3 regions of the Holzapfeliella saturejae genome follow, and region 3 is predicted to be linked to each of the others. Evidence: riboswitches for the same ligand, from Rfam matches in the RefSeq annotation. Region 3 holds a riboswitch; each other region holds the start of a gene.

Region 1 (4,184 bases), 330 kb from region 3:
TAACCTTGTCCACCTTTTCCAAAAGCACTTCCTGGAATAACACCAACTTTGGCTTTTTCAGCTAAGGCTAGTGCAAATTCATAAGAATCTTGTGTGCAGTATTCTGGAATTTTAGCAAATAAATAAAATGCACCATGAGGCTTAGCCATTTCAAAGTTCATATCTGTTAGTTCATCAACAATGAGATCACGACGTTTTTTATAAATATCACGCATAGCAAGAGCATCGGCATCCCCATTATTCAAGGCTTCTGTTGCGGCAACTTGTGCAGGATTAGAAGGTGAAGTTACCATAAAAGCATGCACCTTAGTAACTTTTGACATGAATTCTTTTGGCCCACAAACGTAACCAATGCGATATCCTGTCATAGCATGAGATTTAGACAGACCATTAATATAAATTGATTGTTCAGGCAATAACTTAGCGATTGAAAAATGTTCGACACCATAAGTTAATTCACAATATATTTCATCTGTTACAACGAAAATATCATGTTGCTCAATAACATCAGCTAAAGCTTTAACAGTTTTTTTATCGCATTCAACCCCTGTTGGATTGCTTGGATAGTTAAGTAAAACTGCTTTAACCGCTGATCCTTCTTCTTTAATGACTTCTTCTAGTTTTTCTGGAGTTAGTTGAAAGCCTGTTTGTGAGGTATCAACCATAATAGGATGTGCCCCTAGTAGTTCAATAATTGGAAAATAAAGTGCAAATGTTGGCGTTGGCACGATGACTTTATCACCTGGATTTAGCATCGTTTCAAAAGTAGCATAAATAGCTTCTGTTGCCCCAATTGTGACAATAATTTCATCTTCTGGATTATAATTTAAATCTTGTTGACGTTTTAAATAATCAGAAACTGCTTTTCTTAGCTCCAATTTACCTGTTTGAGCTGAGTAATGAGAATCATTATTTTGAATACTTTGTACTGCAGCATTTTTGATGTGTTCAGGTGTATCTAAATCAGGTTCTCCAATTGTTAATTTCACAATATCTTCGATAGCTGAAATTTTTTGATCAAAACTTCTAATTCCTGACGGATTAACTAAGTCTAGTTTTTCATTGTACGTTGTACTTAATTTTGATGATAAATCTGGCATGACAGTCTCCTATTTCCCTAAATTATTATTCAGAAGAGTAGCTATTAAAATATTAGACAAAAAAAGATTCTTTTGTCTGGGCAGACAAAAGAATCTAAATACTTTAGATGTCAATTTGTCGATAGCACTCCATAAGTTTTAATCTTATGACAGTTTATGATTTATTCAACCATACCCCAACATCAAATCATCACAATTCTTTGATGTTTCGGCAATATCCCCTCACTCAATTAACTAATACTATTGTGATAGCGAGTTAACGAGCTATTGTCAATTGCGACCTCTTCTACTAAATTAACTATAAGTTATTTTTTCGTGTAATTCAACCTTACATTTCATTTTTGTCTAATCGTTTACTAATGATAAGTAACTAAAACAATAGTTTGATTAAAACAACCGCACCGAAAACTTGCACTAAACTAATTAATAAACCATAACCTAGGAATCGACTACCAGAATCCTTAATTGTTTTCAATTTTAAGTTTAAGCCAATCCCTGCAAGGTTAATGATACCAAAAAAGCTAGTTAATTCTTTTGCAACATGCGTCAATTGAGTAGGTAAATTAACATAACTATTCATTAGAATAAAGATGATAAAAACCAAAATAAACCAAGGTACTTTGATATAGTGTTTAATTGACTTTTTAGTTTGCGAAACTTTTTGGCTCTTTCCCTGAGCCATCTTTGCAAAACTAATAACGACTACTGATAATAAGATTACTCGCAACATTTTGAATAACGTCGCATATGTTGTCACATCTTGATTAATTAAAGAAGCAGTCCCAACAACTTGACCAACTGATTGGACAGTTCCACCAATCAATGCACCTAAAAGTAAATCTTGTTTACCCAGTACAACAGGCCCAATAATTGGCAAAACAATTAATAAAACAATCCCTACTAAACTAACCATTGCTACAGCAGTTCGTCTTTCGTCATCATTGGCTTTAATCTCTGGCGACACAGCTGCTATTGCACTTGACCCACATACAGCGTTACCTGCAGCCATTAATAATGATGATTTTTGAGAGACTTTAAACACTCGCTTTCCTAGTAAAATAGCAACAATAACGGTTAACATCATCTGCAATACAATAAATAAAATTCCATTAATCCCTAAAGACTCTATTGTTTTGAGTGTTACGGTCAGCCCTAACAACGCAATTCCTATTTCAATTGGATATTTTTCTGACCATTTAATACCCGAATTAAGTTGAGGCTGTGTCAAAACCGTATTACCTAGTAAAATCCCCAGTAGCATTGCTAAAGACTCTGCTCCGATAAAAGGCAAATACACTGCCAAGTATTTAGCAACAATAGAAACTACTAGTGTTACAGCTATTCCGGGTAAGAACGCTTTTTTTATTTTCATATTTTTCCTCTCCTTCAATACAGGCATAACTATACCATATTCCTCATATTAATATTTGTTTAATAAATAATAACTATATATACTATTAATAAACTTAATAATAATTCAGAAAGGAATTTTATGTTTAAATTATTACGTACCTTTGTTGCTGTCTATGAAACACTGTCATTTTCACAAGCTGCTAGTCAGCTTTTTTCATCTCAACCCAGTCTTTCTTTACACATCAAACAGCTAGAAGAACATTTAAACACACAGCTATTTATCAGAAATGGTAAGGCTAAATTAGAACCAACACCAAATGCAACTAGACTTTACCAAAGTACCACGAAGATTCTTAAGGAATGGCAAGCTATTCAAACAGATATTAGTGATAACCCCAAAAAATACGAGTTGCTATTTGCCTGCTCTCAAACCAGTGCCCATACTTTCGTGCCTCATTTACTTTCGCAACTATCGCCTTCTATTTACAACACGTATGATTTGACTGTTGAAGTTCATAACTCCAAAGAAATATTAGATAACGTTTTAAATCATCGTTTTGCTTTTGGAATAGTTGAAAAGCCTATTCACCATAACTTAATTATTACTGAAAAAATCAAAACGGACCAGTTAGTTTTGGCTGGTAATTTACAATCGGATACTTGGTTACTGCGAGAAGAAGGATCGGGTGTGTATCATTACACTAAAAAATATCTCAATCAACATAATATTGTTCCTCAAAACAGTATTGTGATTAAAAATAACCAATTAATCGTTGATCTTTTAAAACAAGGTGTTGGTAAATCCATCGTCAGTCTAGATGCAATCGATGATTCAATTAAATTTCAAACATTAAACGACTCTTTTTTGAGACATTTTTACTTAATTTATCAAAAATTTGAAACTCATCCATCAATTACCAATTTTATTAACGACATAAAAAAAGCTATCTGAGTAATTTTCAGATAGCTTTTGTCGTCGGTTATTAATACAATTCCATGTATTGGTTTCTTTCCCATTCAGAAACAGTTTGACGGTATGCTGACCATTCTAATTTCTTAGAGTCAATAAAGCTTTGAGTTAGGTGATCACCTAAGGCTTCTTTAATCACTTCATCTTTAGCAAATTCATCAACGGCTTCATTCAATGTTCCTGGAAGATCAGTGATGTGATTTTCACGACGTTCTTCATCTGTCATGTGATAGATGTTACGGTCAACTGATTCAACTGGCAATTCTTTTTCTTCAAGTCCTTCAAGACCTGCTGATAAGATTCCTGCAATAGCTAAGTATGGGTTAGCTGCTGGGTCAACACTTCTTAATTCAAGACGAGTTCCAAGTCCACGTGATTGTGGCACACGGATAAGTGGTGAACGGTTTGTTCCTGACCAAGCAATATAAACAGGTGCTTCAAATCCAGGTACCAGACGTTTGTATGAGTTAACAGTTGGATTGTTTAAAGCTGTTAGTGCTTTAGCATGGTTCAAGATACCAGATAAGAAGTACATTGCTTCTTTAGATAATTGGTTATCTGTATTTTCGTCAAAGAAGACATTGTTACCATCTTTAAATAGTGACATATTAATGTGCATCCCTGATCCATTAATTCCTTGTAGAGGTTTTGGCATAAATGTTGCATGTAAACCGTGTTTTCTAGCAACAGTTTTAACTACTAATTTGAAAGTTTGAATTTTATCAGCTGCTTCTAGAGCATCTGTATATTTAAAGTCAATT
Region 2 (4,184 bases), 360 kb from region 3:
GGTGTAACATCTAGGGAAATATCTTTTAAAACGAGATGATTTCCAAATTTTTTCTCTAAGTTACGAACACTAATAATTGATTCTTGGTTAGCCATTAGTTTTTCACCTCTCTTGAATTAGAAGTCACTTGTTCTTGATTAGCCATTAAATTGTAATCTTTAGGACCATTTAATTTCTTTTCGATAAATCTGAAGATACGTGTAATAGTAAAGGTTAGCACTAAGTAAATAAATGTAATCGTTAGGTAAGTGTGGAAGAACTGGAAGTTTTGACCAGCAATTGTTGAACCTGTGAAGAATAATTCAGAAACTGAGATAATACTCAATACTGAGGTATCTTTAATGTTAACGATAAATTCGTTAGCTACAGAAGGTAAACTGTTACGAACAGCTTGAGGAAGAATGATTTTTCTCATACGTTGGAAGTGGTTCATTCCTAAAGCACTCGCAGCTTCAAATTGCCCTTCATCAGTTGAAATAATCCCACTACGGATAATTTCAGAAAGGTAAGCCCCTGTGTTGATTGAAACAACAACTAAAGCGGCAACTGTACGATCTAAATTAAGTCCAAACATTTGGGCAGCACCATAGTAGAATACCGCTGCTTGTACAATCATCGGAGTTCCACGGAAGACCTCAATATAAACTGAAGCTAAGAAGTTGGCAACACGAGTTAACCAGCGTTTACCACGTGTTTTAGCAAGTGGAATTGTTCTAACAATTCCCACTAAAAGACCGATAAAGAATCCAACAATAGTCCCAATTAGTGAAATAAAAACAGTCATACCGGTTCCGCGAAGTAACATTGAACCATATTGTTGCCAAATATTGATAAACCAGTTACCTTCAGTTGCAGGTTTTGGTTGATTATGAACGGCATCTGTCATCATTTGATCACGTTCGTTTTCAGGAACTGTTGCTAGAATTTCGTTAACTTTTTCAAGATTTGGATCACCTTTGCGTAATCCAATAGCACTTTGTGTTTCTGAGGTGTCTAAATGAAATCCTTGTCCATTTTTAAACTCAATCATTTTAAGGTTAGGGTTAGCACCTGAAACGCTAATACCTTCAGGCTTCTCAGAAACATAGCCGTCGATAGTTTTTGATTCAAGTGATACACGCATTGCTGAGAAGTCTTTCATAGCTGGCTCTTTAATCGCACCTTGAATTTGGTTAATCGCATCATAATGAAAAGTACCTAATTGTCCTGTTATTTTAGCACCATTGAAGTCAGCTAAACTAGTTGCATTAGCATATTTTCCCTTGCTATTGACGACCATTATAATATTTGAAGTATAGTAAGCATTTGTAAAGTCGATAGCTTGGCGACGTTCAGGTGTTGGTGACATACCCGCAATAATCATATCTATTTTGCCAGAAGTTAGAGAAGGAAGTAGCCCATCCCATTGGGTTTTAGCAACTACAACATTTTTTTTGCCAAGTCCAGCGGCAATTTTTTTAGCCATTTGAACGTCATATCCATTTGCATAAAGTGATTCTCCGTCAATTTTGACAGCCCCATTAGAATCATCTTGTTGTGTCCAGTTGTAAGGAGGGTAGTTAGCCTCCATTCCGACACGTAAGGTATCACTTTCTTCAGCGTGCACTTGGTTGCTGGAAAAACCGGCTAGTCCAAGAAGCATGATAATAGCGGAAAAGAAAGTTAACAGCGGGTTAGCTTTCAGATTTTTCATAAAATTACTCCTTCATTTTTTGAATTTACACAATAAAAAAAACCTTTAAATAATAAAGGCTTTGAGGCATTATGAAATAAATTATTGGTGATTAAATAACATAATAGCACTCCTCAGATAAACTGAGACAGTCCTAGCCGTCTGTCGACTAGGCCCAGAAGACTAGCAGTGTAGTCTGCTAATGTTCTTCGGCGAAAATCCTGCTACAATTGGTCAATGTGAGCTACCCACTCGCAATTATTTAGTGATTACCGCAACCTCTATTGCATTTCTTATTAGATTTACTTATATATGATACCCTTAGAATAGATTATTGTCAACGAAAACCAGGAGGAACACCATGAAAGTCCAAATTTTTGTTTCACACCCCGATGTTAATAATTCTGTGACACAACAGTTTTTCAAATCAACACTCGCTTTAGCAGAGGCAGATGTTGAGATAACGGTTCTCGATGAAGAACTTCATTCAAGTCAGCAATTTAATGTTGCTGACCACCAAGAAAAAATTTTAGCTGCTGATCATGTCATTTTGCAATTTCCATTATATTGGTATTTGTCACCTTACTCACTTAAAAAGTGGCAAGATGATGTTTTCACTAATCGATTTATCAATGAGCTGAAAAAAGTCAATCGATTGAAATCAAAAAGCTTATCTCTAGTGATTAATACAGGACAACCTCAAAAGGATTTTCAGCCCGGAAAAAAATCACAATTTAGTTTAAATGAAATTTTAAGACCTTATCAGGTTTTCGCAAATGAATTAGGATTTGATTACTTAACACCGTTTATTGTGTATCAATTTGCTTATTTAAATGAGCAAGAGCAATACCATTTATTGGTTGATTATTTGATTCACGTAGAATTAATTAATCCAAGTTTTGTTGATAAAGGTCAGTATTTGTTAAATAAAGTCAAACAAACAATTGAATTAGATGCAAATATCCAACTGCAGGCAGTTGTCGATACCTTAGAAGAACAGCTAACCGATTATAAAGACTTACGTGAAGCATTAGATGAGGTGAAAGATAATGAAGAATGACTGGATGAAAGCCATTATTGAAGAAGCAACAAAAAACGAAAACAACTACGAAAAAAGAGCATTATTGAGTTATCTCAATCAATTTCAGCATCAACTAGAAGTGCGTCATGATTTAGCGGAAGGCGAATTAGATGGTCGACTCTGGAATCATGAACAATGGTAATAGTTAGCTGATAAAAAAAGAGAATCTATAACGATTCTCTTTTTTTATCAGGATTTATGTTGAGCTTTTAACTCGAATAATTTGCGTGTTCCAATTGCTACTAGAGAAGTAATAGATGCAGTTGCAACCATTCTTAACCAATATAGACTATCGAAAAATCCAACTAAACTTAAAACTAACAACACAATAAAAATAATAAATCCGACAGTTAATGCAACGATAACTTTATCATCTTTCATAGTATTACCCCCGTTTTCTTAATTAATCATCATCATTCATGCAACGGGGCAAGACTAACACTATAATTAAAGTGATTCAATAATATTGACTTTAAAAAAATGCCCTCAGTTTTCACTGAGAGCATTTTTATTTAACTAACGGACTTGTTTAGTCTCCCCATTCTTCAACGGATTCTTGGATGTCTCCGCCTTCCCATGAGAAGTCATTGTACCAAAGTGAACGTTTTTCTTGGTTCATGCTGTATAATTTTTGCATATCTTGAGCAGATAATTCAAAGTCAAAAATATCAGCATTTTGTTGAATACGTTCTTCATGAACAGATTTTGGAATTGTGATAATACCACCTTGGAAGTTCCAACGTAAAACAATTTGAGCAACTGTTTTGTTGTATTTATCAGCAATTTGTTTTAGTTCTGGGTCATTTAAAACAGCTCCACCGCCAAGAGGTGACCAAGCTTGTAAATGAATACCATGTTGTTGGTTGAATGCTAAAATGTCACGTTCTTGAATTAGTGGATTATATTCCATTTGGTTAACGGCTGGAATAATTGTTGCGTGATCAAGCAAGTTTTGCATACGTTCGTTGTCAAAGTTTGAGACACCGATTGCACGTGCTTTACCAGCTTTGTAAATTTCTTCAACTGCACGCCATGTGTCCACATATTTACCAGTTACAGGCCAGTGAACAAGTAATAAATCAACGTAGTCAGTTTGTAGACGTTCTAGTTGACCATCGATAGCATCAAGAGTTTCTTGGTAACCTTGGTCACCACCAAAAACTTTAGTTGTTAAAAAGATATCTTCGCGGCTTTTGCCAACAGCTTTAAGTCCTTCAACAAGACCTTCACCAACACCACGTTCATTTCCGTATTGTTTAGCAGTATCAAACATTTCATAACCATGTTTTAAACCAAGCATAACCGCTTCTTTGGCTTGTGTGTTGTTAGATTTCCAAACACCAAGTCCCATTTGAGGAATACTTGTACCATTATTTAAAGTGATACGTGTAGATAAATCAAAACTCATAAATAAAATCCTCCTTTAATTTT
Region 3 (4,184 bases):
TGTTAAAACGCCACTTTCAAGTGGGTTAATATTTCGTGAAACAATCGTTTGTAATTGTGTAATCAAATAGGCACTTGCCACAACCATATCATTGGCTGTATGAGGAAAAGCCGCATGTCCGCCTTTTCCTTTAAGTTCGATATCTACTTCGGTTGTCCCTGCAAACAGTGTCCCTTGACAACAACCAATTGCACCAGCTTTTAAATCTGGATTATCATGCAACCCATAAAATTCGTCTGGTCGCCATTGGCCCTCAAAAGCTCCTAACTCATAAGCGATTTTGCCACCGTTTTCACTTTCTTCTGCTGGTTGAAAAAAGAAAATCAAGTTATCTGTGGGTTGATTATCAGCATAATAACTTAAAATACTTAAGGCAACTGTTAAATGAATATCATGACCACAGGCATGCATTTTCCCTGCATTTTTAGAAGCAAATTCAAGCCCTGTTTGTTCTACTACTGGAAGGGCATCCATATCTGCTCGATAACCAATTGTTCGCTTGGGATTTGATCCTTCAACACGAACAAGCAATGCTGTTGGTAACGCATCTAGGTGCTTGAAACTTAAATATTGTTGGTTAAATCCTGCAATAATTTTTTGGATACGTTGTTTGGTTTCTACCTCTTCCAAAGCGAGTTCTGGATGCTGATGAAATTCTCTTCTAATAGCAACTCTTTGTGGTTGTGATAACATTTAACTTCCTCCTCAAGTTTCTTACATTTTTCTTAGGGCTTCTTCTAATCCTGTTTTTGATTTTGTTTGATCATCAATTTTTTTCAAGACTCTAGCAGGTACCCCACCTACTACGGTATAAGGTTCAACATCTTTGGTAACAATTGCACCAGCCGCTACAACTGCACCTTTTCCAACACGAACACCTTCAATCACAACAGCATTAGCACCAATTACGACATCATCTTCTACAATAACAGGTGTTGCAGAAGCTGGTTCAATTACGCCAGCTAGAACTGTTCCTGCACCAATATGGGCATTTTTACCAACAGTTGCACGTCCGCCTAAAATAACGCCCATATCAATCATTGTACCTTCGCCAATTTCAGCTCCAATATTAATTAAAGCTCCCATCATGATAACCGCGTTATCGCCAATGTACACTTGATCACGAATAATTGCACCAGGTTCAATACGGGCATTAACTGTTTTCATATCTAGTAGCGGAACCGCTGAATTTCTCATGTGGTTTTCTAACTCATATTCTGTAATAACATCTTGATTATCAGTTAACACTGGTTCAATATCTGCCCAGTTACCAAATAATGTCCCTGTTTTTGTTTCTACGAACGCTTTAATCGTTTCTGGGAACTCAATTTGATCAAGTTGACCTTTGATATAAACCTTCACTGGGGTTTGTTTTTCAGCGTTTCCAATAAAATTAATGATTTCTTGTGCACTTTTTCTTTCCATTATATAGTCTCCTTTTTTACACTTTTAATATAATTGACTTTCTAATTCGATTAAATCTTGATAAGTTTGTCTTTTGATAGCCAGTTTATCTTGTCCATTTTCAACAAAAACAACAGCTGGTTTTAAATTACGATTATAATTTGATGCCATTGAATAACCATAAGCTCCGGTATTAAGCATCGCTATAATATCGCCAGATTGTGTTTTAGGGAGAGCTGCTTGTTGAATCAAAATATCACCTGACTCGCAGTATTTACCAGCGATACGAACTGTTTCAACGGGTTCTTGATTCATTTTGTTAGCAACAACCGCTTCATATTCTGCTTGATAAAGAGCAGGTCTAATATTATCTCCCATCCCGCCGTCAACACTGACATAGGCATTTTTTCCTGGTACTTCTTTTCTTGAACCGACTGTATAGAGGTTGTATCCCGCAGGTCCGACAATTGAACGACCAGGTTCAATCCAAATAGCAGGCATCTGCAATCCATATTCGGTAGTCTTTTCTTTTATTTTTTTAATAATAGCATCCACAAAAACTTCGGGAGCCAGTGGTTTATCTTCATTGGTGTAAGCAATTCCAAATCCACCACCAACATTGATAACTTCGGGTTGATAGTCATATTTTTGGTGCCAATCATGAGCTAAATCAACCAATTTTTCAGCAGCCATTTCAAACCCGTTAACTTCAAATATTTGTGATCCAATATGTGAATGGAAGCCTTTCATTATTAAATTTGGATTAGCTAAAACAATTTTTAATGCTTTTTCTGCTTGACCAGAATTTAAATCAAATCCAAATTTACTATCTTCTTGACCTGTTTGAATGTAATCATGCGTATGTGCTGATATTCCAGGTGTAATTCTCATCATCACATTAACTTGTTGATGTGTATCAGCTAGATAATTTGCTAGTAAATCAATTTCATCAAAATTATCTAAAACAATAACACCAACACCAGCTTCAACAGCCATTTCAATTTCAGCTAAAGATTTATTATTACCATGAAAACTCACTTTTGATAAATCAAATCCCGCTTGTTGTGCTGTAAAGAGTTCGCCACCTGAGACTACATCAAGATGCAAATTCTCTTTTTGCATTAACTGATATAACCCTAAACAAGAAAAAGCTTTACTAGCATAACTGATTTCATAATCAACATCATTTTGTTCAAAAACGGTTTTGAATCCGGAAATCTGCTGTTTAATTTTAGAAACATCGTAAACAACTAAGGGTGTTTGATATTTCTGCACTAATTCAACAGTATCTAATCCGCCAATTTCTAAATGATATCGATCATTAGTCACTAAATTAAAATTATGTTCCATAACGAAAATTCCTCCAAAGACTATATAAAAAAGGGTTTTTTTGCTATCTAAGTAACAAAAGAACCCTTTGAAAGTTTCACATTCATCATGATTGTTCGTTTGTCGATAGCTCTCCGCAATTACTGCGACAGTCCATGACTTATTCAATCATGTCCCAGCCAACACTTAGCTGTTTAAGTGCCAACTTCGGCAACTTCCCCTTTCAAAATAACGTCATGGTCTTAACAGCAGACTAGTTATTTTTATTGATGTCAGTTGCGACCTCTTCGATGTGATTAAAATATTATAATAAAGTCTGACAAAAGTCAAACCCTTAGTCTAATTATTTTTTCAAAAGTTTTTTATTTTTATTTATTTCCATATATTGACCACTAAAACGACACTTATCAATCGGTTTTGGGTATTGAATTTTAAAATAAGCATGTTAAATTTAATTTACTTATCATTTGAAAACAAATTTAAAGGGGAATGAATTTTATGAAAGTTGTTAAATTTGGTGGAAGTTCACTTGCTTCAGGCCAACAATTTGAAAAAGTAATTAACATTTTAAGACAAGATCCAAATCGAAAAGTTGTTGTTACTTCAGCTCCGGGAAAAAGAGATAAAAACGATACCAAAGTAACTGATTTACTCATCAACTATGCGACTCTAACAATTGAAAACAAGCCGACAAAACCAGTGACAGAGCAACTATTTAACCGTTATCTTGAAATCGCAAACCATTTTGGTTTAGAAGAAGGTAAATTGCAAACCATTAAAGAAAAAATCGAAAACCTTCAACATGAAAAATTCAAAAACAATGACTATCTAATGGCTTGTTTTAAAGCTCATGGTGAAAGACTAAACGCTAAATTAATGACGCTTATTTTAAATCATTTAGGGATTAGTGCCAGATTTTTGGATCCAGAAAAATTTGGATTTTATGTAAGTGATTCGGCCAATAATGCTCAAGTTTTAGATGAAACTTATGCAAATATTGAAGCTCTCAAGCTCACAAATGAATTACTAATCGTTCCTGGATTTTTCGGGATTACTAAAGACCATAAAATTACTACTTTTTCACGTGGTGGATCTGACATCACAGGTGCCATTTTATCAAAGGGATTTCATGCTAGTTGCTACGAAAACTTCACTGATGTTGATGCAATTTATGCAGCTAATCCTAACACGGTCAAAAATCCTTATGCTATTACTAAAATGACCTATCGTGAATTACGAGAATTATCATACGCTGGTTTTTCGGTTTTTCATGATGAAGCGATTATCCCAGCTATTGAAGCCAATATCACAATCAATGTCAAAAACACTAACCATCCTGAACTACCCGGAACTTTAATCGTTCCTGAAACCAATTTTGAACCTGAGAACTTAGTTACTGGTGTTGCGAGTTCAGACCGATTCGCTGCACTTTACTTGCACCGCTATCTTTT

The links. A riboswitch is a leader RNA that binds a small molecule or an ion and turns the genes downstream of it on or off. The one in region 3 is predicted to bind lysine.
Region 1: it holds a riboswitch for lysine, as region 3 does, so the genes downstream of both, R4Y45_RS05085 (aminotransferase class I/II-fold pyridoxal phosphate-dependent enzyme) here and lysA (diaminopimelate decarboxylase) in region 3, are expected to answer to the same signal.
Region 2: it holds a riboswitch for lysine, as region 3 does, so the genes downstream of both, R4Y45_RS01570 (ABC transporter permease subunit) here and lysA (diaminopimelate decarboxylase) in region 3, are expected to answer to the same signal.

The regions. Positions count from the first base shown of each region.
Region 1 is NZ_JAWMWG010000001.1:1,023,900-1,028,083, forward strand. Features, by position in the region: gene R4Y45_RS05085 (aminotransferase class I/II-fold pyridoxal phosphate-dependent enzyme) at 1-1,100, opposite strand, end outside; lysine riboswitch at 1,215-1,394, opposite strand; gene R4Y45_RS05090 (YeiH family protein) at 1,471-2,472, opposite strand; gene R4Y45_RS05095 (LysR family transcriptional regulator) at 2,593-3,405, shown strand; gene glnA (type I glutamate--ammonia ligase) at 3,437-4,184, opposite strand, start outside.
Region 2 is NZ_JAWMWG010000001.1:335,285-339,468, forward strand. Features, by position in the region: gene R4Y45_RS01565 (amino acid ABC transporter ATP-binding protein) at 1-95, opposite strand, end outside; gene R4Y45_RS01570 (ABC transporter permease subunit) at 95-1,693, opposite strand; lysine riboswitch at 1,790-1,964, opposite strand; gene R4Y45_RS01575 (NAD(P)H-dependent oxidoreductase) at 2,034-2,732, shown strand; gene R4Y45_RS01580 (hypothetical protein) at 2,722-2,895, shown strand; gene R4Y45_RS01585 (hypothetical protein) at 2,943-3,134, opposite strand; gene R4Y45_RS01590 (aldo/keto reductase) at 3,283-4,161, opposite strand.
Region 3 is NZ_JAWMWG010000001.1:696,027-700,210, reverse strand. Features, by position in the region: gene R4Y45_RS03415 (N-acetyldiaminopimelate deacetylase) at 1-693, opposite strand, end outside; gene dapD (2,3,4,5-tetrahydropyridine-2,6-dicarboxylate N-acetyltransferase) at 715-1,425, opposite strand; gene lysA (diaminopimelate decarboxylase) at 1,450-2,754, opposite strand; lysine riboswitch at 2,853-3,028, opposite strand; gene R4Y45_RS03400 (aspartate kinase) at 3,232-4,184, shown strand, end outside.